DNA from 3 places in the Neobacillus niacini genome. Region 1 is predicted to be linked to each of the others. Evidence: a T-box and tRNA genes for the amino acid it is inferred to sense, from the RefSeq annotation. Region 1 holds a T-box; the other regions hold tRNA genes.
The links. The T-box of region 1 lies ahead of trpS (tryptophan--tRNA ligase). A T-box ahead of a tRNA ligase gene usually reads a tRNA of that ligase, here a tRNA-Trp.
Positions count from the first base shown of each region.

Region 2: it has a tRNA-Trp gene. The T-box ahead of trpS (tryptophan--tRNA ligase) is inferred to sense a tRNA for this amino acid. The anticodon was not compared.
Region 3: it has a tRNA-Trp gene. The T-box ahead of trpS (tryptophan--tRNA ligase) is inferred to sense a tRNA for this amino acid. The anticodon was not compared.

Region 1 is NZ_CP183883.1:5,379,957-5,390,462, forward strand. Features, by position in the region: gene ACN6MT_RS26400 (competence protein CoiA) at 1-1,114, opposite strand, end outside; gene cls (cardiolipin synthase) at 1,214-2,725, opposite strand; gene mecA (adaptor protein MecA) at 2,796-3,470, opposite strand; gene spxA (transcriptional regulator SpxA) at 3,781-4,176, opposite strand; gene ACN6MT_RS26420 (hypothetical protein) at 4,593-4,778, shown strand; T-box leader at 4,839-5,084, shown strand; gene trpS (tryptophan--tRNA ligase) at 5,141-6,130, shown strand; gene ACN6MT_RS26430 (YjbA family protein) at 6,173-6,919, opposite strand; gene ACN6MT_RS26435 (DUF2268 domain-containing protein) at 7,028-7,834, opposite strand; gene fabF (beta-ketoacyl-ACP synthase II) at 7,950-9,191, opposite strand; gene ACN6MT_RS26445 (beta-ketoacyl-ACP synthase III) at 9,241-10,173, opposite strand; gene ACN6MT_RS26450 (hypothetical protein) at 10,355-10,506, shown strand, end outside.
Region 2 is NZ_CP183883.1:5,638,596-5,649,101, forward strand. Features, by position in the region: gene ACN6MT_RS27620 (sucrose-6-phosphate hydrolase) at 1-226, opposite strand, end outside; gene ACN6MT_RS27625 (sucrose-specific PTS transporter subunit IIBC) at 272-1,666, opposite strand; gene ACN6MT_RS27630 (LacI family DNA-binding transcriptional regulator) at 1,826-2,815, opposite strand; gene ACN6MT_RS27635 (YczE/YyaS/YitT family protein) at 2,971-3,606, opposite strand; tRNA gene ACN6MT_RS27640 (tRNA-Leu) at 3,949-4,029, opposite strand; tRNA gene ACN6MT_RS27645 (tRNA-Leu) at 4,054-4,139, opposite strand; tRNA gene ACN6MT_RS27650 (tRNA-Cys) at 4,178-4,248, opposite strand; tRNA gene ACN6MT_RS27655 (tRNA-Gly) at 4,255-4,329, opposite strand; tRNA gene ACN6MT_RS27660 (tRNA-Gln) at 4,334-4,408, opposite strand; tRNA gene ACN6MT_RS27665 (tRNA-His) at 4,444-4,519, opposite strand; tRNA gene ACN6MT_RS27670 (tRNA-Trp) at 4,535-4,608, opposite strand; tRNA gene ACN6MT_RS27675 (tRNA-Tyr) at 4,672-4,756, opposite strand; tRNA gene ACN6MT_RS27680 (tRNA-Thr) at 4,781-4,856, opposite strand; tRNA gene ACN6MT_RS27685 (tRNA-Phe) at 4,882-4,957, opposite strand; tRNA gene ACN6MT_RS27690 (tRNA-Asp) at 4,987-5,063, opposite strand; tRNA gene ACN6MT_RS27695 (tRNA-Met) at 5,067-5,140, opposite strand; tRNA gene ACN6MT_RS27700 (tRNA-Val) at 5,168-5,243, opposite strand; tRNA gene ACN6MT_RS27705 (tRNA-Glu) at 5,272-5,346, opposite strand; tRNA gene ACN6MT_RS27710 (tRNA-Ser) at 5,370-5,461, opposite strand; tRNA gene ACN6MT_RS27715 (tRNA-Asn) at 5,471-5,545, opposite strand; rRNA gene rrf (5S ribosomal RNA) at 5,563-5,678, opposite strand; rRNA gene ACN6MT_RS27725 (23S ribosomal RNA) at 5,809-8,745, opposite strand; rRNA gene ACN6MT_RS27730 (16S ribosomal RNA) at 9,042-10,506, opposite strand, start outside.
Region 3 is NZ_CP183883.1:3,159,327-3,169,832, reverse strand. Features, by position in the region: gene ACN6MT_RS15665 (ABC transporter substrate-binding protein) at 1-772, opposite strand, end outside; gene ACN6MT_RS15660 (carbohydrate ABC transporter permease) at 847-1,680, opposite strand; gene ACN6MT_RS15655 (carbohydrate ABC transporter permease) at 1,698-2,660, opposite strand; gene ACN6MT_RS15650 (YesL family protein) at 2,905-3,534, shown strand; gene ACN6MT_RS15645 (glycine betaine uptake BCCT transporter) at 3,642-5,198, opposite strand; tRNA gene ACN6MT_RS15640 (tRNA-Leu) at 5,735-5,815, opposite strand; tRNA gene ACN6MT_RS15635 (tRNA-Trp) at 5,824-5,897, opposite strand; tRNA gene ACN6MT_RS15630 (tRNA-Tyr) at 5,954-6,038, opposite strand; tRNA gene ACN6MT_RS15625 (tRNA-Ser) at 6,062-6,154, opposite strand; tRNA gene ACN6MT_RS15620 (tRNA-Met) at 6,217-6,293, opposite strand; tRNA gene ACN6MT_RS15615 (tRNA-Ala) at 6,318-6,393, opposite strand; tRNA gene ACN6MT_RS15610 (tRNA-Pro) at 6,407-6,483, opposite strand; tRNA gene ACN6MT_RS15605 (tRNA-Arg) at 6,492-6,568, opposite strand; tRNA gene ACN6MT_RS15600 (tRNA-Leu) at 6,623-6,711, opposite strand; tRNA gene ACN6MT_RS15595 (tRNA-Gly) at 6,717-6,791, opposite strand; tRNA gene ACN6MT_RS15590 (tRNA-Leu) at 6,827-6,911, opposite strand; gene ACN6MT_RS15585 (hypothetical protein) at 7,109-7,339, shown strand; gene ACN6MT_RS15580 (class I SAM-dependent methyltransferase) at 7,388-8,161, opposite strand; gene ACN6MT_RS15575 (exodeoxyribonuclease III) at 8,255-9,010, opposite strand; gene ACN6MT_RS15570 (divergent polysaccharide deacetylase family protein) at 9,313-10,098, opposite strand; gene ACN6MT_RS15565 (peptidylprolyl isomerase) at 10,198-10,506, opposite strand, start outside.

The sequences.
Region 1 (10,506 bases):
AGATTTTAGTTTGAAGTTGAAAGACCGTTTCAGTTTTTTTTATAAGAATTCCGAGTTTTTCTAGTTGAAATAAATACTCTTTCACAGCATGAAAAGACTTTTCATTCGTTATTTGTGGAATATTCCTGATGATAATCTCATTATTCATGATTCTCTTACTGTAATTTCTTTCAACTTCCTTTAAATTAACAAGCTCATAAAGTGTTTTATTTAGCAATACATCTAAAAATAAATAGGTTTGCCAAATAATTGCAGGTGTTTGAATGAATAAAGAATGACGAACAGGTAAACCAATTTCTGGGGGAAGCAAATATAAGTTGAGGTTATGAATATAGATTTCACGAAGAAATCGATGGAGCTCGGGACTCGGATGGAGTGACCAATTTAATGTGAATCTCTCCATCTCCTTTGACCATTTCGCGAAGCTGAAATAATTATTTATTTGCGGTGCTAAAACTTCTTCCAATTTAGTATTTTCGAGGGAATGATAGGTGATGTTGGCGACTGCATTTTTTATAGAATAAGGATAGACCGAACTGAGGATTTTAAATTGTTTTTCTTCGGGGCAATAAGAAGGCAGTATCAATTGGCTCTCCTCTGTTTTTCTAAAAAAGAAATAATCAAAGTTTGATAAAGAGAAGACACTATTCCTTTTGGTTTTCAGATGCTTACTGCCTTGGATCCAAAGAGGAATGTAATTTTGTTGGCGATAGGCCTCTGTTCGCTTCTTAAATATTTCTTCTGTAATTGGTGAACATTGATATTCTAATGCGTATTTCTTACCATCGTAAAGGAATAAAATATCAGGGCGCTGTTTAATTATAGAATCATAATATTCTAATTCTACAGGAATTCTTTGTCTTTCCAGCCACTGATAAAGCTGCAGTTTTCCTTTCATATGATAAATCGTTTCTCCTTCATAGAATTCCCTGCAAACCGTTCCGCTTCGGTGTGCAAAGTGGTAAATTCTTTGAGTCCCCAGCTTAAGTGAAACTCGCTCCCCACAAGCTGGACAAAAAAATTTTTCATTTTTTCGTATAAACATGAGTGTCTCCTTGTTATACTCCTTACCTAAGCTAAAAATGGTACCTGAATGTGTTTGTGCCGTCAGCAATGGTTATCAACCTCCTTTTCTTTCTTACATTCGTGTTATCTAATTGGAAATCCTTTTTTATAAAAAAAGAAAACCCGCCAATTTGACGAGTTTGTGAACTTATAGCAGCGGTGATAGTAACCTAGCAGTAGATTCAATCAACCGTAATCCGATATGTCTTTTTCTAAAAGATGTTAATTCAAGCTGTTTCGCATATTCTAGATCATTAATATACTCCGCCACAAGTTTCTGAGTGCTTTTGGTACGAAATAAGAAAGCATTTACCTCAAAATTTAAATGAAAACTGCGCATATCCATATTAGAAGTTCCAATAGAAGCGAGCTCATGGTCAACAATAACGATTTTACTATGCATAAACCCGCGTTCATATTCATAGACCTTTACACCAGCTTCTAAAAGCTCAGGAAAGTAAGATCTAGAAGCATGAAAGACGATTCGTTTATCAGGGCGATTAGGAACAAGTAATCTTACATCAATGCCGGAAAGCGCAGCTACTTTTATCGCTGAAAATATATCTTCATCCGGAATAAAGTATGGTGAGGCAATCCAAACAGATTCCTTTGCCGAAGTAATCATCGAGAAAAAGATATTCTTAATTACACTCCATTCATTGTCCGGACCGCCAGCAATTAATTGAACGCCGCCATGATTTTTTTCATCTATTTGCGGAGACAAATATTCGGCAGTTAAGAAGCTGTGATTCGTCATGTAATACCAATCTTGTAAAAAGATTAATTGCAGCGATCTTACAGCTTCTCCTCGCAACATTAAGTGGGTGTCCCGCCAAAAGCCATAAGTGTCATTTCTTCCTAAATATTCATCACCAATATTTAGCCCGCCTACAAACCCAATCATTCCATCAATCACAATAATTTTACGGTGATTTCTGAAATTAAATTTATTATTTAAAAACGGCAGCTTAACAGGACCAAAACAAACTGTTTCAATCCCTGCATTTTTTAAATCATTAATAAATCTTTTGGATAATCTCCAAGAACCCACTGCGTCATACAAGAATCTTACCTTTACCCCTTGTGCAGCCTTTTCAATTAAAATTTTCTTTATCTCTCGTCCAATTTCATCATCTCTTACAATATAATATTCCATATGTATATGATGTCTGGCTCTATTCAATTGCTCAAGGATGTGATGAAAGGTTTCCTTCCCGTTCGTTAGTACCTTCGTTGCGGTGTCAAAGGAAATTGGACTATTCCCCAATTTTTGCGCCAACGTAAATAGCCTAGCTTGGTGCTCGGCCATTAATCCAAGTTTTTCTTCACTTCTCGGGTCATCTTCACCCTCCACAGTCAAGAAAGCTTGTTTGTCGAGAAAATACTTCTTCCGATACATTTTCTCCTTTCGGTAATTTCTTCCGAAAAGTAAATAGAAAAAGAAACCCACTAGTGGAAAGCTACCCAATACCACCAGCCAGGTAATGGTTTGTGTCGGGTGTCGATTCTCTAAAAATATGACGAATGCAATAAAAATAACAGAAAGCGTTATCAATAGGCTCAAAAAACCAAATATTCCAACCTGTAAATACTCCTTAAAGAAAAACATAAGTATGGATAGAACCAGTACAAACAATACAACCCTTACTGTGTTTTTCAGTCTCATCACCCTCAAAAAGTTTTTATACCTATGTAAAAAATACCGATTTCAAAAATCGAAATCGGCACGTTTATTTAAAATGTTTTCTTATTTCAGCAAAAACATTCTCAGAAATTATCTTTTTCCCATACTCATGGATTCGATGAATAGTGAGTTGTGTTTCATAACCATATTCAAGCAGAATACTTAGAATATCATCAATTTCATCTTCTTCAAATAAATCTTCTGGAAACTCAGTATATAAATAATATTTATTTTCAAAGTTGTACAACACAGTAACCAAATCATCAAGTCCGCCACGATTTGATAACATAATGACATCTTCAAAATCTTTGAAAGCAATTAAAAACTCTAACGACTCTTCTTCGAGTAAAAGATCATCATCATCATCTCGATTTCCAGGATTGAAATGGTGATCCAGGATCTCTTCTATGTTGCCATCAACAGGCAGATCCTTTAATTTTTCATTTGGGATTGGCAGCTCAAACTTTTGTCCATCCTTTGACACCTGTGCTTTTGTCACAAGAATTTCTAGCCCTTTCTCTAATGCCTGCACTTGGATCCACAGCGGGCCTTCGACAACAAACTCTTCTTCTTGATGTACTTCATCCATCATTTCCCAGAAAAGCTCCTCACTTCGCTCCCGATTGTACCAAATTTCTTCACGATCGAAGCCTCGTTCTTCTATATCACCATAAGAAATGTAAAACTTTACTGTATTCTCATTAATTCGTTCGATTTCCATCGTTACCTCTCCCTTCCGTTTCCTTATTGAAGGGACAAAATACCCCCAGCAGACAATGCTTTTTGGCAATTACCCATTTACCCAAGTAGAAAGGATTAATTATTGTAATGTAAAAAAAGATTATAATCCCTGTACTTTTATTTTATGACAAAAGTATTAAATTGGGAAATAAATTTACTCCTAATTGCAAAAACCATTCATTTGCCTATTAATTAGATATTCCTTATATTGTAACAAAATGACAGAGAAATCTCAAACCAAAAGAGGTGCAAAAAAAGCCTTCAGATTTGAAGGCTTAGTCTCATTCGTTTTAATTTACCATACGCTGAGCTTCTCTTAATTGGAAGGTACGTACTCTTCTAGGTAAAAAACGTCGAATTTCGTCCTCATTATATCCAACCTGAAGACGCTTTTCATCAATAATAATTGGACGGCGTAATAAACCAGGATTAGCTTTAATTAATTCAAATAAATCCTGAAGCGGCATGGTATCTAAATTAACATCTAATTTTTGAAAAGTCTTTGATCTTGTAGAGATAATCTCGTCTGTACCATCCTCAGTCATACGAAGGATTTCTTTAATCTCTTCAATCGATAATGGCTCAGAAAAAATATTTCTTTCGGTATATGGAATTTCATGTTCTTCTAACCATGATTTTGCTTTTCGGCATGATGTACAACTTGGTGAAGTGTATAATGTTACCATTTGTCTCCACACTCCTCTTTTAATTACTATTCAAATCTATAGTAAATCTATCCATATTTATGTTTCTTTAATTAAAATGATTATAAATAAGTAATATATATCATTAATTATACACCACTGTTTCTAAAAAAGGTATCCCTTTTTCAAATTTAATTAAATGTCAAACTTTTAGCCTATTTAAATTTATTCATTATATTAGACGTTTAAATATTGAAAAGGTTTCATTCTTTCTATACCCGGAAATATTCTCAATTAAACCTCACTTGGTGAAAACGCATTCATTTTTGTATAACTTTTAATGTTTTTATAACTTTACCTCTTTTAATAACATCCAAGTTCTTTTAAAATATACATGAGGAGATTTAACATTATAAGCAGTTGATTATAACTTAGAATGGAAATATGGAGGTATATTCATGGCCGGCTACATAGCTGATTTATCGATGGTTGCGATTTTAATTATTGGAATTACTGCATTTATGGGGGTACTCACGAATGGTTTTGGTGAAAAGGCTTTCGGAGGAAAAAAGCGCTCTGAATTTGTTGACCAAAGTGCGAGATTCCAAACGGGCTGGAAAAGTGTTGGCGGGAAGAAGAAGTAATCCTTCATTTACTTGATTCCAAATTTACATTTATTTATAATAGGTATAAATAAATTATTTACTTTAGCGATGACAAAGAGTAGTACGTATTTTTAACCGTTTCAGAGAGTTTGTGGCTGGTGAAAACAAACACGGAAAAATACCGAATGGACTTTTGAGCTTCTTTCTGAACTTCTAAAATGATTAGTAGGAAAAGACGTTAACCTTGCGTTAAAAGGATTCCTAGTCTATCCATTCTAGATAGATCTGGATTGAGTGACTCTTTTTGAGTAATTAGGGTGGTACCGCGAACCATTCGTCCCTATCGTTTTTAGGGATGAATGGTTTTTTTATTTATATAAATAATTAGGAGGATTTCGGTCATGAAAACGATTTTTTCAGGTATTCAGCCAAGTGGAACCATTACACTTGGAAACTATATTGGGGCAATGATGCAATTTGTTGAATTGCAGAATGACTATAACTGCTACTTTTGCATCGTTGACCAGCACGCGATAACAGTTCCTCAGGATCGTTTAGAGCTTCGAAAGAATATTCGCAGCTTGGCGGCACTTTATCTTGCCGTTGGGATTGATCCAAAGAAAGCAACCTTGTTTATCCAATCGGAAGTTCCCGCTCATGCCCAAGCAGGTTGGATGATGCAATGTATTGCTTATATAGGTGAATTGGAAAGAATGACTCAATTTAAGGATAAGTCAGCTGGTAAGGAGGCTGTTTCTGCAAGTTTATTAACCTACCCGCCACTAATGGCCGCAGACATTCTTTTATACAATACCCATCTAGTTCCGGTTGGTGAAGATCAGAAGCAGCACATGGAATTAACACGTGATTTAGCAGAAAGATTCAATAAAAAATATGGGGAGATTTTAACCATCCCAGATATTCGAATTCCTGAAGTCGGAGCAAGGATTATGTCGTTACAGGAACCAACAAAGAAAATGAGCAAATCTGATCCAAATAATAAAGCTTTTATCACACCTTTAGATGAGCCAAAACAAATTATTAAAAAGATAAAAAGCGCAGTTACAGATTCAGAAGGAATTGTTAAATTTGATAAAAGTAACAAGCCAGGAATTTCTAACTTACTGTCTATTTATTCCATTCTCGGCAAAAAGACCATTGCTGAGCTTGAAGCAATGTATGAAGGCAAAGGCTATGGTGATTTCAAAGGCGATTTAGCACAAGTAGTCGTAGATGTATTTGAACCAATACAAGAAAAATATAAGAACTTAATGGAATCAACTGAACTAGACAGAATTTTGGACGAAGGCGCTGAGAAAGCAAACCAAGTCGCAAGCAAAACCGTAAAAAAAATGGAAAATGCCATGGGATTAGGCAGAAAAAGAAGATAAAGAAAACAGGTCACGAAAGTGTTTACTATCGTGACCTGTTTTTTAATTTACTTTCGGCCCATGCTCCATTTCCCATAGCTTTTCAAAAAATGGCTGACCTTTTATTAAATTCTCACAAAAAGTTTCATGCTTTTTAGACCAACCGTATTTCGTTTCCTCAAACAACTGCTCCCATGCTTTCTCAAAATTCAATTCCTGAATCGCCGAGTATCGCTCTGGACACCATTCAGTAAACCAATAACGGACTTCTGCTTCGTTCTTAGATGTATGTAATTGATCAAGTGCCATAAATAACAACTGTTTTAGCTGACGCTCTTTTCGGGTTAATCCCGTCATTAATTCCGGTTCAGGTGATAAAATATGAAAATCTTTATCCACTGTATTCTGTTGAAAATGATATTTTTTTGCATCATGATTGGCAATCATTTCATAGACAAGCTGTTCCTGTCTTGGTATGAGTCTGCTCTTTCTAATTGGTATTGAATACCCAATCGTATCAACTGCTAAAATTCCAACCCCATCTGTAACCACGAAGCAGTACTCAAGTTGAACCCTTTCATGGTTTTTCCTTAAATATGCCTTTTGAAAAATATCATCTAGAAGCTGTTGAGGTAATTCTGAGAGATCGTTCTCAATATAGTGAAAGAGAATCGGTTCTACTTTTAACAAAGGAGCTTGGTCTAACAGCTCTACACCATCATCTTTGCGCCATTCATGAAAGTGGCACACATTATACCCGTTTTCTTCACCTTCAAACCAATTTACCCAAACATCATGAAGATACAACATTGTACAACCCCTCACTTCAAGAAACTGTTTGTCAATCAGTATGGTCAGACAGAAGTTAATTTATTCCTTAAGAACCAAATACTCTTTGATGAGGATAAAAAAAAAAGCCTATTTTTTTCGGCCATTTTTTGTATAGTTTTCAGTTATTAAATATTTCTTTGCAGGTTGAGTAAAGGATAGTTTTGCAGAATATTCATTATTACGATAATAATCTTCAACAATTTTAAAACCAACTGCGTATCCAAGTAATCTTGGTATTTTTCCTGAACCATACAATAAATCATCATGTTTTTTTTCACTCTTTTTTATGTCTAAGTTTCCTTGTAAAAATTTTTCCCAAAGATTATCTAATTCAGCTTCTGAGTACCTCTTACACCAATCGGCTAAATAATTTCTCCCGCAATGAATTAAAACAGAGTATTCTGCAAGTCCTTCAATAATGATTGAATCAAGCAATGTATAATCTTCTAATCTTTTAGTTTGTTTATTTAACCTGCAAATGTGATGGTATTCATGGACAAATAGCGCTTCTAACTCTTTTGAAGGTAAGCTGTCGGAAAGAAATAAAAACATTTTGTCCGGGTAGGAGACCCCACCCTTCACCTTATCTTCTTGTCTAAAAAAGAAGCTTCTACTTTGTCCAATGGGAAAAATGTAGATAGGTATATCTGGTCCGCCCCATTTCTTTTTATATTCCTGAAAAATCCCCTCCACTTCTTGCCAAACCATATTATCCTTCATAGCGTTGAATATTTCCTCAGTCCTCCGGGAGGCTCGGTACATCCCAAAATCTATCAATTGATTGTAGACCTTTGAAGCACTTTGCCCCTTAAAAACAGGGAGCAGCTTTTCGCATATTTTTAATGGACGATCAAACTCATCCTCCAGCCACTTATCAGTTCGAATGATGCCCATTTCCTCACTCCAAACCTTATCATTTTTTACATAGTATGAATGATATGCAAAGTGGTTCGCGTTGGTCGTCCTATAAAAGAAAAAAGCCGACCAGGTGTTTTCCTGGTCAGGCTGCTTATTTTTCATATTTTTTGAAGACTATTGTTGCATTATGGCCTCCAAAGCCTAGAGAATTACTCATTGCTGCTTTTATTTCCTTTTGACGTGCCTTATTTGGGACATAATCTAAATCACATTCTGGATCTGCAGTTTCATAATTGATCGTTGGAGGAAGAATACTGTCTTTCATCGCAAGGACAGTAAAAATTGCTTCAACACCACCAGCTGCTCCTAGAAGATGACCTGTCATTGATTTAGTTGAACTCATTGCCAAATTGTATGCATGGACTCCAAAAACTTCTTTAACTGCGAGTGTCTCAAATTTATCGTTATACTCCGTACTAGTTCCATGTGCATTGATATAATCGATTTCTTCAATATTTAATCCGGCATCGTTAATAGCCATTTTCATCGCGCGCGCGCCGCCTTCACCACCAGGGGCTGGTGCTGTTATATGATAGGCATCACCTGTTGCACCGTAGCCAACGATCTCAGCATATATTTTTGCACCGCGTGCTAATGCGTGTTCTAATTCTTCAAGTACAACGATACCCGCTCCCTCACCGATAACAAATCCATCGCGGTTTTTATCAAATGGCCTGCTGGCATTTTTAGGATCTGGATTCGTAGAAAGAGCTGTATTCGCACAGAAACCAGCTACTGACATTTTCGTAATTGGTGCTTCCGCTCCACCTGTAACCATGGCATCCGCGTCTCCACGCTGAATGACTTTAAAGGCGTCACCAATTGAGTTCGTTCCTGTTGCACATGCTGTTACCGTACAAGAATTAAATCCTTTTGCACCAAGTCTGATCGAAACTTGACCAGTCGCCATATCAGGAATCAACATCGGTACAAAGAATGGACTTACCCTGCGGTACCCTCTTTTCTGAAAGATTTCATATTGTTCTTCAAATGTTTCCATTCCACCAATACCGGAACCAATCCACACCCCGATACGATCGGCATTTTCGTCAGTAATGGTTAGCTTTGCATCCTCAACAGCCATCAGCGCTGCTGCAACCGCATACTGGGTAAAACGGTCCATTTTTCTTGCTTCTTTTCTATCCATAAAGGTTTCTGGATTAAAGTCATTAATCTGTGCCGCAACTTTTGCAGGATACTCTTCTGCATTCACACGTGTTAAAGGGCCAATTCCAGACTTTCCTTCAATAATCCCTTTCCATGTCGTTTCAACATCGTTACCAAGCGGGGTAACCGCTCCTAGACCAGTAACCACAACCCTGCGCTTATCCATATAATACATCTCCTTTAATACACTTCAATATATTAGTTAACTATTTCTCTTATTTACCCCATCTAATCGCAATGGCACCCCATGTTAAACCGCCGCCAAAACCGACCATTACAATTAGGTCATCGTCTTTAATTCTTCCAGCCTCTAATTCCTCAACAATAGAGATGGGAATAGATGCTGCCGAAGTATTCCCGTATTTATGCACAGTCTTTGACATTTTTTCCACTGGAAGTTCAAGCCTTTGTCTCGAAGCCTCCATAATACGAATATTAGCTTGGTGAGGGATAAGGAAATCTACATCCTCTTTTGTAAGCCCCGCTTTTTCAAGAACGTTAATACAGCTTTCACCCATCTGGCGAACAGCAAACTTAAATACTTCCCGTCCATTCATGATAATATACTCATCTTGGTATAAATGCTTTGCACCCGTGCCATCTGCACCCAATTCAAACGAAAGAATTCCTCTACCCTCAGAAACCTCTCCAACGATAACTGCGCCAGCACCATCTCCGAATAAGACGGCAGTGTTTCGGTCATTCCAGTCGGTGATCTTTGAAAGTTTTTCAACCCCCACTACTAGAACATGCTTATAAGCTCCTGATTCAACAAACTGCTTTCCGGTAATAATACCGTACATAAAACCTGCACATGCTGCACTAACGTCCATTGCGGCAGCTTTTTTCGCACCTAATCGTTCTTGAAGCATGCACGCAACCGAAGGAAATGGTTGATCTGGCGTTACGGTTGCAACCAAGATTAAATCGATATCCTCTGCTGTGATACCTGCATCTTGGATTGCTTTTTGTGCAGCAGCAAATCCCATATCAGATGTATTAGTGTTATCATCTGCGATACGACGTTCTTCAATGCCTGTTCGTGTTCGAATCCATTCATCTGATGTATCCATAATTTTTTCTAAATCCGCATTTGTAACAACCTTCTCTGGCAAAAACCTTCCAATTCCAACAATTCCAGCGTTCAAGGAATCATCCCCTTATATGATTAATCTATTATTAGTAATTATTATGACTTGGTACTAATTTTATCAAATAAAAGTATAAATAAGCAACATTTAAATGTACCATCCCCGCTTATGTCCATACCATTTGTTCATAAACTTCATAATCTAAAGGAGAATCACACTATTAGGAGGAGGCAGTAAGATGGGAAATGAAAGCAATCGGGATGATCGCTTTTCAAGAATGATGTTTGGTAAACAAAAAGAGAGTGTTCGGGGCAATCATGGTAGTCCTCAGTTCAATCCATCTTCACTTGATATAGAATCAATAATAGAAAACATAAGTAAATTAAGGGA
Region 2 (10,506 bases), 260 kb from region 1:
CCTCAGAAGTAAAGTGTCCCCAAAACTTAGCGCCATGCGCCGTATCAAATGGGTTCCACTGATAAAAAACATGATAAACCCCTTTAAATTGGATCAATCCATTGGGATCATTTAATAATCCAACGGGCGGCATGAGATGGTAGTCTAATCGGTAAGGATCATTGATTACCTTATTCCTATATTTTTCTATTTCTTTGTATGCTTTTTGAATAAGGATTTCTGTCATGTTCAGAACCTCCTATATAAAAAGAAAAGGCAAGTTCAACCTTGCCTATTTCTCCACTTCTTTATCTGAATAGCCAAACATCCAAGTTAAAATGAAGGCTACGGCAATCGCAACGACGTTTACTAAAATATATTGTAAAATCTGCCCATTTAGATAAAGCAGTATTCCAGGAATAACGGTAACGGCCATACCTGTTGCCTTTAATCCAAGAATGGAAGCTAAGAATCCGCCTGCTGCACCACCGATCAATGCCATGATAAATGGTTTACCGTAACGGAGGTTTACCCCGAAGATCGCTGGCTCGGTGATACCTAAAAATGCTGAAAATGAAGATGGAAGTGCCAATGCTTTTAATTTTGCAGACTTTGTCTTTAATCCTACTGCCAAAGCTGCTCCACCCTGTGCTGCAACCGCACACGTTACAATCGCGTTATAAGGATTGTTTTTGAATTCAGCCAGCAGTTGAATTTCTAACATATTGAATACGTGGTGAACACCTGTGATAACAATCAGTTGGTTTAATCCACCGATTAATAGACCTGCCAATCCAAATGGCCAAGACAGTACATTTGTCGCAACATTCAAGATTCCTTGCTCAACTGTATGGAAGATTGGGCCGATGACTAACAGTGCTAGAGCACTCATCACGAGCAGTGTAACAAAAGGTGTAACAATTAAATCCAATGCTTCAGGAACACGTTTTCTAATGGCTCTTTCAAGCTTCGCTCCAATAATACCGGCAATAAAGGCTGGAATCACTGAACCTTGATAACCAACTACCGGGATAAAGTCGAAAAAACGCAGCGCATCTGCACTACCGCCTGCAACTGCATAGGCGTTAGGTAAGGCAGGTGAAACAAGCATAAGTCCGAGTATTAATCCAATAATCGGAGTTCCGCCAAATACTCTAAACGTTGACCAGGCAACTAGTGCTGGCAGGAAGATAAAAGCTGTATCCGTTAATACCTGTGTAAAGAGCAGAAAGTTTTGTGATACATCCTCCGGCTTCATTCCAAATAAAGCTAAAATTTGGTCTTGCATCACCAAGCCGCGAAGACCCATAAAAAGTCCAGTCGCTACTAGAACCGGAATAATCGGTACAAATACATCACCAAAGGTACGAATTGCTCGTTGAAATTTCGTTCCGCTTTTTACTGCTTCTTTTTTCTGTTCAGTTGCGGATTTTGTATCCAGACCTAAATTTGATACTTCTTCGTATATTTTATTAACTGTACCAGTACCAAATATAATTTGGTATTGACCGGAATTATAGAATGCTCCCTTTACTTTATTGATTTGTTCTACCTGTTCTTGATTGATTTTTTCTTTATCATTGACCATGATTCTTAGCCTTGTGGCACAATGGGCTACTGATTGAATATTCTCCTCGCCCCCAACAGCTTCGATCACTTCTTGTGCAATTTTGCGATTTTCTGACATCGTATTCACCTCAGTTTTTATTGTGGAATCGATTCCAGATAGAAGAAAAAAAAGATTTCTTTTATTTTGTGGAATTAATCCTAAATTTATACTTTGTGGAATCGATTCCCTTTTTTAAAAAAATAAAGTGTAACCGTTATGGAATCGATTACACATTGATTATATACTGGAACGTTCAAGAAGTCTATACTTAATTGTCTTAATCGCTTCGTGGTATTTTCCACCATTTATCTGCTCTAATAATAAACTTGCCGCCTCGCGTCCTGCCTCTTCCACTGAAAAATCTATCGTGGTCAAAGGAGGAGAGATATGTCTTGCCAGCTCCGAGCCACCCATTCCGGCAACAGCAATATCCTTTGGGATAGAAAGGCCTTTATCTTTAATATATTGGGAGGCACCAATTGCAAGTCGGTCGGTCACAGCCAACACCGCATCAGGTGTTCGTTTGGTTGTTGCCATAATGGTTTTCATGCATTCATAACCAGAATCGACATTAAAAATTCCTGTCTGCACCCAGCTGTCCTCAACCTCTAACTGATTCTCTTTCATCGCGTCCAAATATCCTAACTTCCGCAAATACCCTACAGAACGGTCTTCCTCAGTTACACCAATAAAGGCAATGTTCTGATAGCCTTTTTGAATCAAAAATTGAATCATATCTTTAGATGCCTGATAATCATCAAACAGAACGTTGGCCATACCGGAGACATGCTGACCTACCATTACAAATGGAATTTTTAACTGATAAATTTCTTCCACTAATAACTGGTTAATATTGGTCGCCGACAGGATTATCCCATCGACATGCCTGCTTTTTAACAGCTTTAAGTATTCAATCTCTTTTTCCGGATTGAGATTGGTGTTAGCTAGTAGGATTTGATATCCCTCTTTTGCAAATATTTCATCCAGGCCTTTTACAAGCCGGCTCGATGTTTCCGTACTAATTTTCGGGAGAATCACACCAATAACCTTTGTTTTTTTCGTACGTAATGATTTAGCATTTTCACTAGGGATATACCCCGTTTCTTCAATTACCTTTAATACTTTTCTTTTTGCTTCCTCACTAACGTAACCAGCATTATTTATGACTCTGGAAACGGTTGTACGTGAAACATTTGCCCTTTCGGCTATTTCTTTAATTGTTAACATCTATGGGTCCTCCTGGACTCAAATTATCATATACCTATTTTACACAATTATTTTAACAGACAGAAATGAAATATTCGTAAACAGCGTATATCTTATTCTTTACTGGAAAAATTAACTTAGAAACCAGGTTCGGTGTTCTTGGGAGAAAAAATTATTTATACAGCTAGTTTATTATCTACTTTTTCCTCAAGAATAAACTTTAAAAGTTTTTTAGACTGCGGTAAGGCAACCCCTACAATTGGTCCTAATAGGAAGGCAATGATTATTGTTCCAATTCCTACTGGTCCTCCCAATGCCCAACCAAGCATTAGTACTATTACTTCCATTCCGCTGCGAACCCGTTGGATACTCCAGCCTGTCTTACCGATAATCAAAAGCATAATTCCATCACGCGGTCCAGAGCCCAAATCAGCCGACATGTAGATTCCTGTTCCACCCCCCATGAGAACTGCACCTATGCAAAAGAATATGACAGCACCTATTACACTATTGATACTTGGTAATAGCCAGATAAAGAAATCCGTAAATAAACCAATCAACAGCATATTTAAAAAGGCACCAATCTTAGGCAGTTTTTTCGTTGCAACGGAGGAAACTGTTAATAATAGAAAGCCCATAATGATAGACCATGTGCCAATCGATAGACCAATTCGCAAAAACAATCCATAGTGAAAAACATCCCAAGGACCGATTCCTATTAACTTTCCTTCAACTGTTAAGGCAATGCCCAACCCAAATACGATTAATCCAAAAATAAAAAAAGACCAGCGGCAAATCCATTCTTTTCTCATGACTGCTCCTCTAAATACAATATTTTCTCCTTGGTACTATACCATAACTAGTAAACTAAAAATATATAAAATATATGGAATCTAGCAGAACTTTAACCGATCGTGATTCCAGCGTAATATAAGGAAACCCAACTTGCAGAGACATCTACGGATAAATCTTTCACATTTACTAGGTAACTACAAAGATAAATGTGATTGATCCAACGGGAACGAAATGCTCGAAATATCCAAATAGCGTAAAGCATTATCTCATATCAGAAAAACTTTAAGACCAGAGCCTTTAATAACAAGAAAAAGCACTCACAAACGTTGATTGAACAACATTTGTGAGTGCTTTTTAGATACCGGTGGTCGGGGTCGAACCGACACTCCAGAGGAACACGATTTTGAGTCGTGCGCGTCTGCCAATTCCGCCACACCGGCATAATAAAATTTTTGTAAAGGTAATGCCGAGGACCGGAATCGAACCGGTACGGTAGTCACCTACCGCAGGATTTTAAGTCCTGTGCGTCTGCCAGTTCCGCCACCCCGGCGCAATAAAATGCGCTATTAAATCTAAGTAAAATTTGAAAGGCGGCAACCGGATTCGAACCGGTGGTAAAGGTTTTGCAGACCTCTGCCTTACCACTTGGCTATGCCGCCATATTATGGAGCGGAAGACGGGATTCGAACCCGCGACCCCCACCTTGGCAAGGTGGTGTTCTACCACTGAACTACTTCCGCAAATTGGCTGGGCTAGCTGGATTTGAACCAACGCATGTCGCAGTCAAAGTGCGATGCCTTACCGCTTGGCTATAGCCCAATGTAAATCAATGTTTTATTAAAAATAAAATTTCATGGGGCGACTGATGGGAATCGAACCCACGAATGCCTGAACCACAATCAGGTGCGTTAACCACTTCGCCACAATCGCCATAATCAAATAAATTGGCAGGGGTAGTAGGAATTGAACCCACACCAAAGGTTTTGGAGACCTTCGTTCTACCTTTAAACTATACCCCTATAGATGGAAAGTTATTTTCACTATCGTGAAAAAACATTGGTTATTTTCTTTAGAAAATAACTTGGTGGAGGGGGACGGATTCGAACCGCCGAACCCGGAGGGAGCGGATTTACAGTCCGCCGCGTTTAGCCACTTCGCTACCCCTCCACATAATATGAAGTTTCAAACTAATGGTGCCGGCTAGAGGACTTGAACCCCCAACCTACTGATTACAAGTCAGTTGCTCTACCAATTGAGCTAAACCGGCAAGCATATAATCAATAGAATAAAAATGGTGGCTCAGGACGGAATCGAACCGCCGACACAAGGATTTTCAGTCCTTTGCTCTACCGACTGAGCTACTGAGCCACATTATTATTGCCTTTTCAAAAAGAAAATGGCGGTCTGGACGGGACTCGAACCCGCGACCTCCTGCGTGACAGGCAGGCATTCTAACCAACTGAACTACCAGACCAAATTGCGGGGACAGGATTTGAACCTGCGACCTTCGGGTTATGAGCCCGACGAGCTACCGGACTGCTCCACCCCGCGACAATAAAATTGAATCCAAAACATATATGGTGGAGGATGACGGGATCGAACCGCCGACCCTCTGCTTGTAAGGCAGATGCTCTCCCAGCTGAGCTAATCCTCCATGCTATAAAACTTTGTTAAATTAATAATGGTGACCCCTACGGGATTCGAACCCGTGTTACCTCCGTGAAAGGGAGGTGTCTTAACCACTTGACCAAGGGGCCATACAATATAGATAGTGTTTTTATGGCGGAGAGCAAGGGATTTGAACCCTTGAGACAGGGTTACCCGCCTACACGATTTCCAATCGTGCTCCTTCGGCCACTCGGACAGCTCTCCATAAAAGAATGGCTCCGCAGGTAGGACTCGAACCTACGACCGATCGGTTAACAGCCGATAGCTCTACCACTGAGCTACTGCGGAATAATTATAGAATTGCAGCCTGGCAACGTCCTACTCTCACAGGGACAAAGTCCCAACTACCATCGGCGCTGAGAAGCTTAACTTCCGTGTTCGGTATGGGAACGGGTGTGACCTTCTCGCCATTATTACCAGACTGTTTTTCTCAAAGACAATCTTTATTATACTGTCTTTTTGAGATTTTTCAAGAGGTTTTTGAAAAAAATTCATTCCCTCAAAACTAGATAATTTCAGAAGAAGTTTGTAAAACGAGTTCGCATTAAAAATTGGTTAAGTCCTCGAACGATTAGTATCAGTCAGCTCCACATGTTACCACGCTTCCACCTCTGACCTATCAACCTGATCATCTTTCAGGGTTCTTACTAGCTTGACGCTATGGGAAATCTCATCTTGAGGGGGGCTTCATGCTTAGATGCTTTCAGCACTTATCCCGTCCGCACATAGCTACCCAGCGATGCCTTTGGCAAGACAACTGGTACACCAGCGGTGCGTCCATCCCGGTCCTCTCGTACTAAGGACAGCTCCTCTCAAATTTCCTGCGCCCACGACGGATAGGGACCGAACTGTCTCACGACGTTCTGAACCCAGCTCGCGTACCGCTTTAATGGGCGAACAGCCCAACCCTTGGGACCGACTACAGCCCCAGGATGCGATGAGCCGACATCGAGGTGCCAAACCTCCCCGTCGATGTGGACTCTTGGGGGAGATAAGCCTGTTATCCCCGGGGTAGCTTTTATCCGTTGAGCGATGGCCCTTCCATGCGGAACCACCGGATCACTAAGCCCGACTTTCGTCCCTGCCCGACTTGTAGGTCTCGCAGTCAAGCTCCCTTGTGCCTTTACACTCTGCGAATGATTTCCAACCATTCTGAGGGAACCTTTGGGCGCCTCCGTTACTCTTTAGGAGGCGACCGCCCCAGTCAAACTGCCCACCTGACACTGTCTCCCACCCCGATAAGGGGTGCGGGTTAGAATTTCAATACAGCCAGGGTAGTATCCCACCGACGCCTCCACCGAAGCTGGCGCTCCGGTTTTTCAGGCTCCTACCTATCCTGTACAAGCTGTACCAAAATTCAATATCAGGCTACAGTAAAGCTCCACGGGGTCTTTCCGTCCTGTCGCGGGTAACCTGCATCTTCACAGGTACTATAATTTCACCGAGTCTCTCGTTGAGACAGTGCCCAGATCGTTACGCCTTTCGTGCGGGTCGGAACTTACCCGACAAGGAATTTCGCTACCTTAGGACCGTTATAGTTACGGCCGCCGTTTACTGGGGCTTCGATTCAGAGCTTCGCTTGCGCTAACCCCTCCTCTTAACCTTCCAGCACCGGGCAGGCGTCAGCCCCTATACTTCGCCTTGCGGCTTCGCAGAGACCTGTGTTTTTGCTAAACAGTCGCCTGGGCCTATTCACTGCGGCTCTTCGAGGCTATTCACCTCAAAAAGCACCCCTTCTCCCGAAGTTACGGGGTCATTTTGCCGAGTTCCTTAACGAGAGTTCTCTCGCTCACCTTAGGATTCTCTCCTCGCCTACCTGTGTCGGTTTGCGGTACGGGCACCTTTTATCTCGCTAGAGGCTTTTCTTGGCAGTGTGGAATCAGGAACTTCGGTACTATATTTCCCTCGGCATCACAGCTCAGCCTTAATGGTAAGCGGATTTTCCTACTTACCAGCCTAACTGCTTACACGCACATATCCAACAGTGCGCTTACCCTATCCTCCTGCGTCCCCCCATCACTCAAACGATAAAGAGGTGGTACAGGAATATCAACCTGTTGTCCATCGCCTACGCCTTTCGGCCTCGGCTTAGGTCCCGACTAACCCTGAGAGGACGAGCCTTCCTCAGGAAACCTTAGGCATACGGTGGATGGGATTCTCACCCATCTTTCGCTACTCATACCGGCATTCTCACTTCTAAGCGCTCCACCAGTCCTTACGGTCTAGCTTCAACGCCCTTAGAACGCTCTCCTACCACTGACACCATATGGTGTCAATCCACAGCTTCGGTGTTACGTTTAGCCCCGGTACATTTTCGGCGCAGAGTCACTCGACCAGTGAGCTATTACGCACTCTTTAAATGGTGGCTGCTTCTAAGCCAACATCCTGGTTGTCTAAGCAACTCCACATCCTTTTCCACTTAACGTAAACTTTGGGACCTTAGCTGGTGGTCTGGGCTGTTTCCCTTTTGACTACGGATCTTATCACTCGCAGTCTGACTCCCACGGATAAGTCTTTGGCATTCGGAGTTTGTCTGAATTCGGTAACCCGATGAGGGCCCCTAGTCCAAACAGTGCTCTACCTCCAAGACTCTTACAACGTGAGGCTAGCCCTAAAGCTATTTCGGAGAGAACCAGCTATCTCCAAGTTCGATTGGAATTTCTCCGCTACCCACACCTCATCCCCGCACTTTTCAACGTGCGTGGGTTCGGGCCTCCATCCAGTGTTACCTGGACTTCACCCTGGACATGGGTAGATCACCTGGTTTCGGGTCTACGACCACATACTCAAACGCCCTATTCAGACTCGCTTTCGCTGCGGCTCCGTCTCTTCAACTTAACCTTGCATGGGATCGTAACTCGCCGGTTCATTCTACAAAAGGCACGCTATCACCCATTAACGGGCTCTAACTACTTGTAGGCACACGGTTTCAGGATCTCTTTCACTCCCCTTCCGGGGTGCTTTTCACCTTTCCCTCACGGTACTGGTTCACTATCGGTCACTAGGGAGTATTTAGCCTTGGGAGATGGTCCTCCCAGCTTCCGACCGGATTTCACGTGTCCGGCCGTACTCAGGATCCACTCAGGAGGGAACGAAGTTTCAACTACAGGGTTTTTACCTTCTATGACGAATCTTTCCAGATCGCTTCATCTACCCCGTTCCTTTGTAACTCCATGTTGAGTGTCCTACAACCCCAAGAGGCAAGCCTCTTGGTTTGGGCTATGTCCCGTTTCGCTCGCCGCTACTCAGGGAATCGCGTTTGCTTTCTCTTCCTCCGGGTACTTAGATGTTTCAGTTCCCCGGGTCTGCCTTCAATACCCTATGTATTCAGGTAAAGATACTGCTCCATTACGAGCAGTGGGTTCCCCCATTCGGAAATCTCCGGATCAAAGCTTACTTACAGCTCCCCGAAGCATATCGGTGTTAGTCCCGTCCTTCATCGGCTCCTAGTGCCAAGGCATCCACCGTGCGCCCTTTCTAACTTAACCTAAATGGTTATACTCTTAATAAATAAGAGAGAAAAACTAAAATGGCGATTCTCGGTTTTACTTTGACTTCTTCTTACGATTATCTAGTTTTCAAGGAACAAGGCTTCTGGTTTCAATCACTTCGTGATTAAACATCAGAGTTTTACATCATGCTGCCTTGCGACGAGCTGAGGGATTACTTCCTCGAGCTACTGCGGCGCAGGAGCAATTATAATGAGAGAAATTGCACTCTCAAAACTAAACAAACAAGTAACCATCAACGTTTTATCAGTCCACAAGGACTGCATTATCCTTAGAAAGGAGGTGATCCAGCCGCACCTTCCGATACGGCTACCTTGTTACGACTTCACCCCAATCATCTGTCCCACCTTAGGCGGCTGGCTCCTTGCGGTTACCCCACCGACTTCGGGTGTTACAAACTCTCGTGGTGTGACGGGCGGTGTGTACAAGGCCCGGGAACGTATTCACCGCGGCATGCTGATCCGCGATTACTAGCGATTCCGGCTTCATGCAGGCGAGTTGCAGCCTGCAATCCGAACTGAGAATGGTTTTATGGGATTGGCTAAACCTCGCGGTCTTGCAGCCCTTTGTACCATCCATTGTAGCACGTGTGTAGCCCAGGTCATAAGGGGCATGATGATTTGACGTCATCCCCACCTTCCTCCGGTTTGTCACCGGCAGTCACCTTAGAGTGCCCAACTGAATGCTGGCAACTAAGATCAAGGGTTGCGCTCGTTGCGGGACTTAACCCAACATCTCACGACACGAGCTGACGACAACCATGCACCACCTGTCACTCTGTCCCCCGAAGGGGAAAGTCCTATCTCTAGGAGTGTCAGAGGATGTCAAGACCTGGTAAGGTTCTTCGCGTTGCTTCGAATTAAACCACATGCTCCACCGCTTGTGCGGGCCCCCGTCAATTCCTTTGAGTTTCAGCCTTGCGGCCGTACTCCCCAGGCGGAGTGCTTAATGCGTTAGCTGCAGCACTAAAGGGCGGAAACCCTCTAACACTTAGCACTCATCGTTTACGGCGTGGACTACCAGGGTATCTAATCCTGTTTGCTCCCCACGCTTTCGCGCCTCAGCGTCAGTTACAGACCAGAAAGCCGCCTTCGCCACTGGTGTTCCTCCACATCTCTACGCATTTCACCGCTACACGTGGAATTCCGCTTTCCTCTTCTGTACTCAAGTCCCCCAGTTTCCAATGACCCTCCACGGTTGAGCCGTGGGCTTTCACATCAGACTTAAAGGACCGCCTGCGCGCGCTTTACGCCCAATAATTCCGGACAACGCTTGCCACCTACGTATTACCGCGGCTGCTGGCACGTAGTTAGCCGTGGCTTTCTGGTTAGGTACCGTCAAGGTACCGGCAGTTACTCCGGTACTTGTTCTTCCCTAACAACAGAGCTTTACGACCCGAAGGCCTTCATCGCTCACGCGGCGTTGCTCCGTCAGACTTTCGTCCATTGCGGAAGATTCCCTACTGCTGCCTCCCGTAGGAGTCTGGGCCGTGTCTCAGTCCCAGTGTGGCCGATCACCCTCTCAGGTCGGCTACGCATCGTCGCCTTGGTGAGCCGTTACCTCACCAACTAGCTAATGCGCCGCGGGCCCATCTGTAAGTGTCAGCGTAAACCGACTTTCAACTTTCCCTCATGAGAGGAAAAGGATTATCCGGTATTAGCTCCGGTTTCCCGAAGTTATCCCAGTCTTACAGGCAGGTTGCCCACGTGTTACTCACCCGTCCGCCGCTAACCAAGAGGT
Region 3 (10,506 bases), 2.2 Mb from region 1:
TAAATGGAACCGATGATTTATCCACATTTTCTAATTGATTTCGCAATTCTAATGAAGCGCGCAGCATCGAATCATCTGAATTTGAGGTACCATCTTCATTTAAAATTAAATTATCTTTTTCTTTACTCATCATTTTTAATACAGAATGGAAGTTATGCCAAGTGTGCAGGTATGAACCGTAGTGACCGTCTGCTGTCAGCTTTTTAGCATATTCAGCATAATCATCCCAAGTCCATTCAGTCGGAATCGGTAAGCCAGCTTTATCAAGATGGGCTTTATTCATCATAACAAGCATGGTAACATTTTTCATCGGCAAGCCATAATACTCACCATCATATGCTGGATAACTATTATTGTATTCTTCATTAATATCAATGCCTTCTTTTTCGACAAATGATGTAATCGGTTCAACAAGTCCAGCATCGATACGTTTTGCTAAATCCTGAGAATTGTTGAACAAAATCAGATCCATATCATCACCAGCAGAGGCCATTAAATCTAACTGTTTGAAATAATCTACAGAACTCATATTTTCTACAAGTGGGATGGATTCCACTTTTACTCCTGGATGCTCTGCTTCATATTTTGCAATGACACTTTCCCATTTTCCAACATCCTCGTTGATCCAGTGGACAAATTTTAACGTAACTTCTTCATCAGATGAATCAGATTTCCCCTTATCTGATGAAGCCTCATCATTTCCAGAACAAGCTGCTAACATGAACATTGCAAAAAGTCCAATTAGTAACAATGAACCCCATTTTTTCATCATAAAATACTTTCCCCCTTATTTATAGTTTATATATCAACTCTCTCAAAAATAAATGTTGAGAGTAAATACCGGTTTTACCCTTTCACTCCACCCAGCTGGATACCTTCAATAACATTTTTTTGTCCGATAATGAAGATAATCAGTAAAGGTAAAATGGCGGAAACAGAGGCGGCCATCATCAAGGAATAAACGCTGCCATGTTGATCTGAAAAACTCTGTACACCTAATTGAATGGTATATAATTCTTTTGATCGAAGGAAGATTAATGGATTTTGGAAGTCATTCCAAGTCCAAATAAATCGTAAAATTGCATAGGTTGCGATTGCTGGTCTTACTAATGGTAAGCAAATCGAAGTAAAAATTCTAAAATGACCAGCTCCATCCATTCTCGCTGATTCAATAATTTCATTGCTAATTCCGAGATAGAATTGGCGCAGCATAAAAGTTCCAAATACACTGAAACTATTTAATAGGATAAGACCAGTGTGAGTATCATAAAGGCCAAGCCATCGATATAATAGAAATTGAGTAACTAACAACGTTTGAGGTGGAATCATGAACGTTGCCAATACAATTAAAAAGAGGAAATCTCTTCCTTTAAAATTAATTTTGGCAAACCCATATGCAGCTAAACAGGATATCGTACAGGAAACCAATGTTGTTAGCACTGTTACTTTAATAGAATTCCAATATAATAGAAGGAATGGCATGGAACCTGTCCAAACCTCCTTATAATTTTCAACCGCATTCCATTTTTCTGGAATCCATTGGATCGGAAACGTTAATACATCCTCTTCTACTTTAAAAGAAGCAGATATCATCCACAAAAATGGCATTAGAAAAGCAATTCCGATTAAAATCATAATGATTGTCACAATCAATTTTCTTACATCTAATCTTGCTATCATCTTCCTGCTCCTTTCTATTAATAATTCACCCATTTTTTCTGACCAATAAATTGAATATAAGTAATAATCAAAATAATAACAAACATAACCAATGAAATGGCAGAAGCATAGCCTGTTTTTAGTTCAATAAATGCTTGCTGATACAAATATACAACTGGTGTTATCGTCGAATTTGCAGGCCCGCCGTTGGTCAGTACGATGATTAAATCAAATACTTTAAAGCTCGAAATTACTCCTGTAACAAATAGTAAGAAAGTTGTAGGTGACACTAAGGGAATCGTAATTTTTAAAAATTGAGACCAAGCAGTTGCACCATCCATTTGTGCAGCTTCATATAATTCTTTTGGAATGTTCTGCAAACCCGCCAAGTAAATAATTAAATTAAAACCAATTCCAGTCCAAACCATAATTAACATAACAGAAGGTAAAGAAAAGGTAACGTCTGCTATCCAGCCAGGTGGATTTTCAACCCCAAGTGTCAATAGCAATTGGTTGATAGGACCTTTCGTGGGATGAAAAAGTACTTGAAAGACAACGGCAACCGCTACAATGCTTGATATAAACGGCATAAAATAGATTACTTTAAACAAATCTTTCATATAAACATATTTGTTAATGATAACGGCTAACCCAAGAGACAAAAGTAATGTTATCGGTACCGCTAAAATCAAGAGAACATTATTTACTAACCCTTTAAGGAACAAGGTATTGGTGAGTAATTTCGAAAAATTTTCAAATCCTACAAATTTAGCATTTTGATAGCCAGATACAAAATTCCAATCGGTAAAACTTAACACAAATGAAGATAGAATAGGAAATAATACTAATATAGAAGTTCCAATAAACATTGGCCCAATAAATGCATACCCTGCTAGATTTTCCCTCCAGCCACTAAAAGGAGACCTTTCTTTTGCTCTTTTGCGTACTTTACTTTTTGTGGTTTGAACAACTTTTGTTTCAACTTTTACCTCGCTATTCACAAATTGTCACCCCTTCGTCTTAATTGTAGCTTTAGTATAATTTTTGAAATCGCTTTCAACAATGTTGATTTTTTACATTATTGAGAAAATTTTTACTACTTTTACATTCAACCTATTTTCACGGACACCATTAATTGAATTTCATTCTTTATTTTTACTTATTAGATAATTTTTTTACCTTATAAAAAAAATAGAAAATTACACCTGCCAAGCATGATATATTAATCAATAAGGGGGGAATAACATGCAATTAGGTACATTTTCAAATGTGGTTTATACCTTTTGTGAATGGGTTGCGAGACTAGCCTATATCAATCTATTATGGATTTTATTTACTTTAAGTGGATTCGTCTTTTTTGGATTTTTTCCAGCAACCATAGCAATGTTAGCTACTTTAAGACAGTTTATTCGAAAAAATCATCCGCCTGTGTTACAAACCTTTTGGCATTATTATAAAAAGGAATTCATCAACAGTAATAAATTAGGACTCGTGATCGTCGCAATCGGCTTGATTTTATTGATAAACATCCGTTTTTTGCAAACAACAAATAACATGTCCACTTTTCTATTTTATTCAAGCGTTATTATGAGCGGCATTTATATTCTCATCATTTGTTATACATTGGCTTCCTATGTTGAAATTGAACAGCCATTAGGAGTTCATTTAAAAAATGCCCTTCTGATCACCATCTCCAATCCGATCCCTAGTTTATTTATCATTTTTGGTTTTGCTGCCGTATACTTTGCAGTTACCTATTTATCTGGAGTAGGGTTCTTTTTCAGTGTTAGTATTTTAGGTCTTGTCATCCTATCATCGGCAAATTTGGCATATAAGAATATCCTAAAGAAACAAGAGAATTTAAGCGCAAATTGATTGTAAATTAAATTTAAATTTTCCTTTTTCGGCCGTTCTCTTAAAATAAAAAACAAGCAACGTCTCAACCTAAGTTGAAACGTTGCTTGTTTAATTGTTTTATATCGTTAAATAACTTCCTTAACATCCTCGTTCCTATGTTTACCCACCGTTTTCTTTCGATCTACACGTAACTGCCCCAGTCCGAGCTCAATTGCTTCTCGGTTTAATGATTTAAGTAAGCTGACTACCATTAACACCATAATGAATGAAAATGGAAGTGCAGCAATAATCATAGTATTTTGCAGAGCTTTCAGGCCCCCAGAATAAAGGAGAGCGACTGCTGTAGTAGAGAGAAAGATTCCCCAAGTAGCTTTAATTGATGTACTTGGATTTAGGGATCCATTCGTTGTCATCATTCCTAAAACAAAAGTACCAGAGTCCGCTGATGTAACAAAGAACGTCACAATAATCAAAATAGCAAAAAGGGATAACGCCATACCGAATGGGAACCCTTCTAACACGCCGAAAAGAGATTCCTCGGGAGCTAATGAAGAAATCGAGAGCAGCCCTGATGATTCAGTAAAAATCGCGGCACTCCCAAAGGTTGTAAACCAAATGAATCCAATTAGTGTCGGAACGAGTAAGACACCTACAACAAACTCACGAATCGTCCGGCCCTTTGAGACTCTTGCAATAAACACCCCTACAAAAGGAGCCCATGCAATCCACCAAGCCCAATAAAAAATTGTCCACCCATTAATCCAATTACGTCCCTCTTCGTTTAAGGGAGCAATACGAAAACTCATGTTAATGAAATTTTGCATATAAGTCCCTATTGTATCTGTAAACATGTTAAGGGTAAAAAGTGTTGGTCCAAGGATAAATACAATCAATAAGAGGACAGCCGAGAGCCCCATATTCACATTACTTAGAATTTTAATCCCTTTACTTAGACCCGTTAAAGCCGAAATCATAAATAAAACAGTCACAACGAGAATTATGACAGTTTGCGTTGTCAGCGTACTAGGAACATCGAATAGGTAGGTCAAGCCCCCATTAATTTGCATAGCCCCAAATCCCAATGAAGTAGCCACACCCATAACCGTAGAAATGACCGCAATGACATCAATCGCTTTCCCGACAGCTCCATCCGCATGTTTCCCGATTAGAGGTCGTAAAGTTCGACTAATTAAGCTCAGCTCCCCTTTTCTAAAAGTAAAATAAGCTAGAACCATCGCAATCGATCCATAGATTGCCCACGCATGGATGCCATAATGAAAGTAAGTAAATCTCATCGCATCTTTAATACCTTGATCCGTTCCCTCTTGACCAGTAGGAGAACTAAGCATGTAATGGCTAATAGGTTCATATGTTCCATAGAACATTAACCCAATCCCAATACCCGCACTAAAAAGCATCGCAAGCCAAGTTGGACGTGAAAACTCAGGCTTATCCTCCTGTTTCCCGAGCTTAATCCGGCCAATTGGACTTACTAATAAATAGAAGCACACAAACACAAACAATGAAACAAGCAAAAGGTAATACCACCCAAATGAATCGGTTATTATCCCTTGAGTGCTACTCGTGACCTTTTCTAACGATGTTGGCATTATGATACCCATGAAAACTATACCTACCAATAATACTATTGAAACATAAAAAACAGTTGAAGCATTTTTCATTATTTTTAACTCCCATCTTTGATAAATTCGCAGAGGGTTTTACTTCGTTTGTGAACATATTAAAATGCAAAAACATTTAATGAACGTATTTTTATGAAGTAATATGAAACATAACCCTTAAAATTGCGTTCATGCATCTTACTCTAAATACAACTTGCTAAATCTTGTTAATACCATTATCCTTCTATTTTGGTATGGGTAATAGTTAGTTTGAATACATCAGAGGTATTTAGTATGGATCAGTTTACAGGTTTTTTAGAGGAATAATGAAACTATATCAAAAGGGGATAAACCAAGCAAATTGCATATACCAGTGTATTTTCGGCTCTCGTCTTGATAGCCCTCTGTAGAAGGAAAAATTAATACATATTCTTAATATAACTCACAGATCCTCTTTATACATCCAGTTTTCAAGAAGTATTTTCCTTGGCTGCTAAAATTCCTACTCTCACTCTTTTACGTTTACAACAAAAAACACTCACAAAAGTAAAATTACAACCTTTGTGAGTGTTTTTTGGGTTTTAATGTTTTTTAGATACCGGTGGTCGGGGTCGAACCGACACTCCAGAGGAACACGATTTTGAGTCGTGCGCGTCTGCCAATTCCGCCACACCGGCAAATTCATTGGCAGGGGTAGTAGGAATTGAACCCACACCAAAGGTTTTGGAGACCTTCGTTCTACCTTTAAACTATACCCCTAAATGAAACTTATTTTACTCGCAAAAAACTTTGGTTATTTTCTAACGAAAATAACTTGGTGGAGGGGGACGGATTCGAACCGCCGAACCCGGAGGGAGCGGATTTACAGTCCGCCGCGTTTAGCCACTTCGCTACCCCTCCACATAAAGGAAATCGTAATATGATGGCGGAGGAAGAGGGATTCGAACCCCCGCGCGGTTTAACCCGCCTGTCGGTTTTCAAGACCGATCCCTTCAGCCGGACTTGGGTATTCCTCCGCTGTAAAAACAATCGCATAACTTTTAAAAATATTTGGTTATTTTACTTCGTAAAAAAACCTTGGTAGCGGCGGAGGGGATCGAACCCCCGACCTTACGGGTATGAACCGTACGCTCTAGCCAGCTGAGCTACACCGCCAAATATATCATGTAAAGTTGTTTATGGTGGAGCCTAGCGGGATCGAACCGCTGACCTCCTGCGTGCAAAGCAGGCGCTCTCCCAGCTGAGCTAAGGCCCCATTAATCAAATGATGGTCGGGAAGACAGGATTCGAACCTGCGACCCCTTGGTCCCAAACCAAGTGCTCTACCAAGCTGAGCTACTTCCCGATAAAATATGGCGCGCCCGAAAGGAGTCGAACCCATAACCTTCTGATCCGTAGTCAGACACTCTATCCAATTGAGCTACGGGCGCATATTTAATCGCTATCACGAAAAAAATTTTATTATTTTTCTACGAAAAATAATTTGGTGCCGAGGACCGGAATCGAACCGGTACGGTAGTCACCTACCGCAGGATTTTAAGTCCTGTGCGTCTGCCAGTTCCGCCACCCCGGCAATATTGGAGCGGAAGACGGGATTCGAACCCGCGACCCCCACCTTGGCAAGGTGGTGTTCTACCACTGAACTACTTCCGCATATAAGGAAGATTATTTTGCTTTGCAAAAAATTTTGGTGCGGGTGAAGGGAGTCGAACCCCCACGCCTTGCGGCGCCAGATCCTAAGTCTGGTGCGTCTGCCAATTCCGCCACACCCGCATGTAATATTGCCTTCTAAGAACTAACTAGAAAACTAAGTTGCTAACTTTGCTACGTCATATCAGCGACATTGATAATCTTACAACGATTCACGACAAAAATCAACACTAAATTTTAATTTTTTTTAAGCGAAAAGTAATACAGACATTATTCCACAATATTATCATTCTCAACCTACTCTTTAAAGAAGTTGTTTTGTGAAGAAGAAAAATGGTTTAGAACGTTTTTATTGGGTAAAAATACAATATAATTTCATTCATGAAAAAGGAGATGATGTGACCTTGAGTTACAACCAGAAGAAAGACATCGATAAAATGACCGTAAAGCAGGTGGAACCAGAAGAAAACATAACCATTAATGAGAAATCCCCTGAATTTGATGTAATTGGAACTGCCCTAAATGACCTCCACAGTCCTTTTGAATTCTAAAAAACCCAGTGTATCAAAGGGACTGTTCTCTTTGATACACTGGGTTTTTTACTCACGCTTTAACGCTTTTAATATAATTGCTTCCCCAATAAATGATATAATTTTTTCATCCTGAATGATTATTCTAAATTTATCTTTAATCTTGCTAGAAGATTCAAGAATAAACTTGGTTAAATTATTTTTTTCAAGTTCTGAAAGCTTCATATTTGCACACCACGATTCAAATCGAAACGTCTTCTCAAACCTGTGCCATTCAAAAACTTCCAAACCACTTTCCTCAAGTTTTTGAATCCATTCTGACTTTTTCCAGGCACGAAAATGACTATAATCCCGTATTTTCTCGATTGTATTGTAAAATGCGTCGTATTCCTTAGACTCAGGTGTAACATTATCATCCAATAAAAATTGTCCGCCTGGTTTTAATACTCGATATACTTCCTTTATGAATAAATCAACATTAGGAAAATGATGTGGTGCAATTCTGCAGGTAACGATATCAAACGATTCATCTGTAAGAGGGAGCTGTTCCGCATCCCCTTGAATAAATTCCACATTGCGATGACCGTTTTTATAAATAAAATTCTTAGCTGCTGCCAACATTTCTGCTGTCAGATCAACTGCTGTCACTTTTTTTACGAATGGCGCGAATGCATTTGCTGTATGCCCACCACCTGTCGCAATATCAAGCAGTACTTCCTGTCCATTGACATCTGCCATTTTTACCATCATCAATAAGTCTTTTCCATCCTTATGAATCGAACTTGAAACGTACGAAGCAGCATTGTTTCCAAATTGCTGTTGAACGTCTTTTTTAATATCCATCTGTATCACCTCTTACTTCTAATTTATTCTATCAAGCTAATAAATGAAATTATGAGGTTTTTATGAATTCCAATAAGAAAAACTTATACAGAGTTACATTTCAAATTCAAGTACAACCGGACAATGATCACTTCCCATAACTTCACAATGAATATCTGCAGTTAGTAATGATTCACGAAGGTTTTCTGAAACAATAAAATAATCAATTCGCCAGCCAATATTCCGCTCACGAACCTTAGCCATGTATGACCACCATGTATAGGCTCCTTCTTTTTCTGGATAAAAGTAGCGGTAGCTATCAATGAACCCAGACTCCAGCAGTGTAGTCATTTTCCCTCTTTCCTCCACTGTAAAACCCGAGTTACCTAAGTTAGATTTTGGATTTTTCAAGTCAATTTCGCGATGCGCCACATTTAAATCCCCACAAAGAACAACTGGCTTCACCCGGTCTAGGTCTATCAGATGGGAGATAATTCGATCTTCCCATTCTAATCTGTATCCCAGTCTCGCCAAATCCCTTTGAGAATTTGGCGTGTAAACATTCACTAGATAAAACTTTTCAAATTCTAACGTTAGAATTCGTCCCTCATCTTGCGAAGCCTCATCCCCTAAACCATATCGAACAGATATTGGTTCAAGCTTTGTGAAAACTGCTGTGCCTGAATACCCCTTTTTCACCGCGTAGTTCCAGTATTGATGGTATCCTTCAAGTTCAAGATTGATTTGACCTTCCTGTAATTTTGTTTCCTGCACACAAAAAATATCTGCGTTTACTTCTTTAAAATAATCTAAAAATCCTTTATTTACACAAGCCCTAAGCCCATTTACATTCCAAGATACTAATTTCATGATTAAATCCCTTCCCAAGTTCAATACTTTTCAGGAGAAATTGTAACAGCTTTAGAGAGTGATGAAAAGCATTGTGAATTGAGGTATTCATTTTTTCGGTTCGAAAGCAATATTAAATTTATAAAAGTTATTTTCCTCAGTTAGATGGATCAGATAAAATGGAAATGAGCATTTGAGTAAAAATGACGGGCAAGAAAACAACGATATATTTCAAATCATTCAAAATATTTACAATAAAATTATTAAAAAATTCAAATGTAAGGCTCTACGAAAAATGGCTTGGAAAAAATCCAAGCCATTTCTTATGGAACAAAATATTGTTCAGTTAGTTTTGTTGAAAATAATTGCGAGGCTGGTACAATTTTAATATTTCTCTTTTCAAATTCCTCCATGGATTGAAAAACACCTACAGAACATACTTTACCCGTTACCCCAACATGACCTATCGCAATTCCCTTACCAGTGTATTCCGTTATTTTAGCCAACCTGTTCATCTGTTTTCTGACGTGGCTTGAAGATGATATATCATCCAGGAAAACATCTCTTTTTAAAAGCGGAACATTCATTTCCTCTGCTACTTTAGGGAATTGGGATTTAGGGCTTGTTCCACTATCGATAATATATAACTTCTTTTCCTTCGCTACTTCGACAATCGCTCTAACGATCTCCTCATCCTCTACTGCTCTAGAGCCCATATGATTATTCATACCTACTGCAAAAGGAACGGATTTTAACGCTTCCTTAACCCTCTTTTTCACCTCTTTTGGCGAAAGATCTACTGTAATCGGTTTAGGTCCCAACCAAGAGCGTTTCCCTTTCTTCGGCTCCATCGGTAAATGGACGATTACCTCTATTCCATTTTTATGTGCCCACTCCGCGTGTTTCTTAGAGTTCTCAGTAAAAGGCATAACAGCGGCAGTGATCGGGATATCCCCTTCAAGAAAATCTTTCACACCACCTGTTCCGCCGCCGAAATCGTCAATAATAATGGCTGCCTTAAGCTGATTTTCTCTATTTTTTTCAGCTAATGCCGGATTTTGCATAGAAAGCAAAAGAAATGGAATGAGGCACAGCGCAAATCTTTTCATAAGAACCTCCATGTGAATGTTTTACGTTAATTTGCCCTGTGGTAATGGAATCATTCCAACAAAAAAGGACCTTATCAAAAGGTCCTTCTAGCTTGCATTCTATTCGTCGTATACTTCCACTTTTTCCATGATGTCGCCATTTCTCATGGCTTTCGCAGCTTCAAGACCAGAAGTCACTTTACCGAAAACAGTATGCACCCCATTTAGGTGCGGCTGAGACTCATGAACGATAAAGAATTGGCTGCCGCCTGTATCTTTACCAGCGTGTGCCATTGAAAGAGCACCTGGAACATGTGTGTGTGGATTGCCTTGTGTTTCACATTTAATGGTATAACCAGGGCCACCTGTTCCACGGCCTTCAGGGCAACCTCCTTGGCTCACGAATCCAGGAATTACACGGTGAAACGT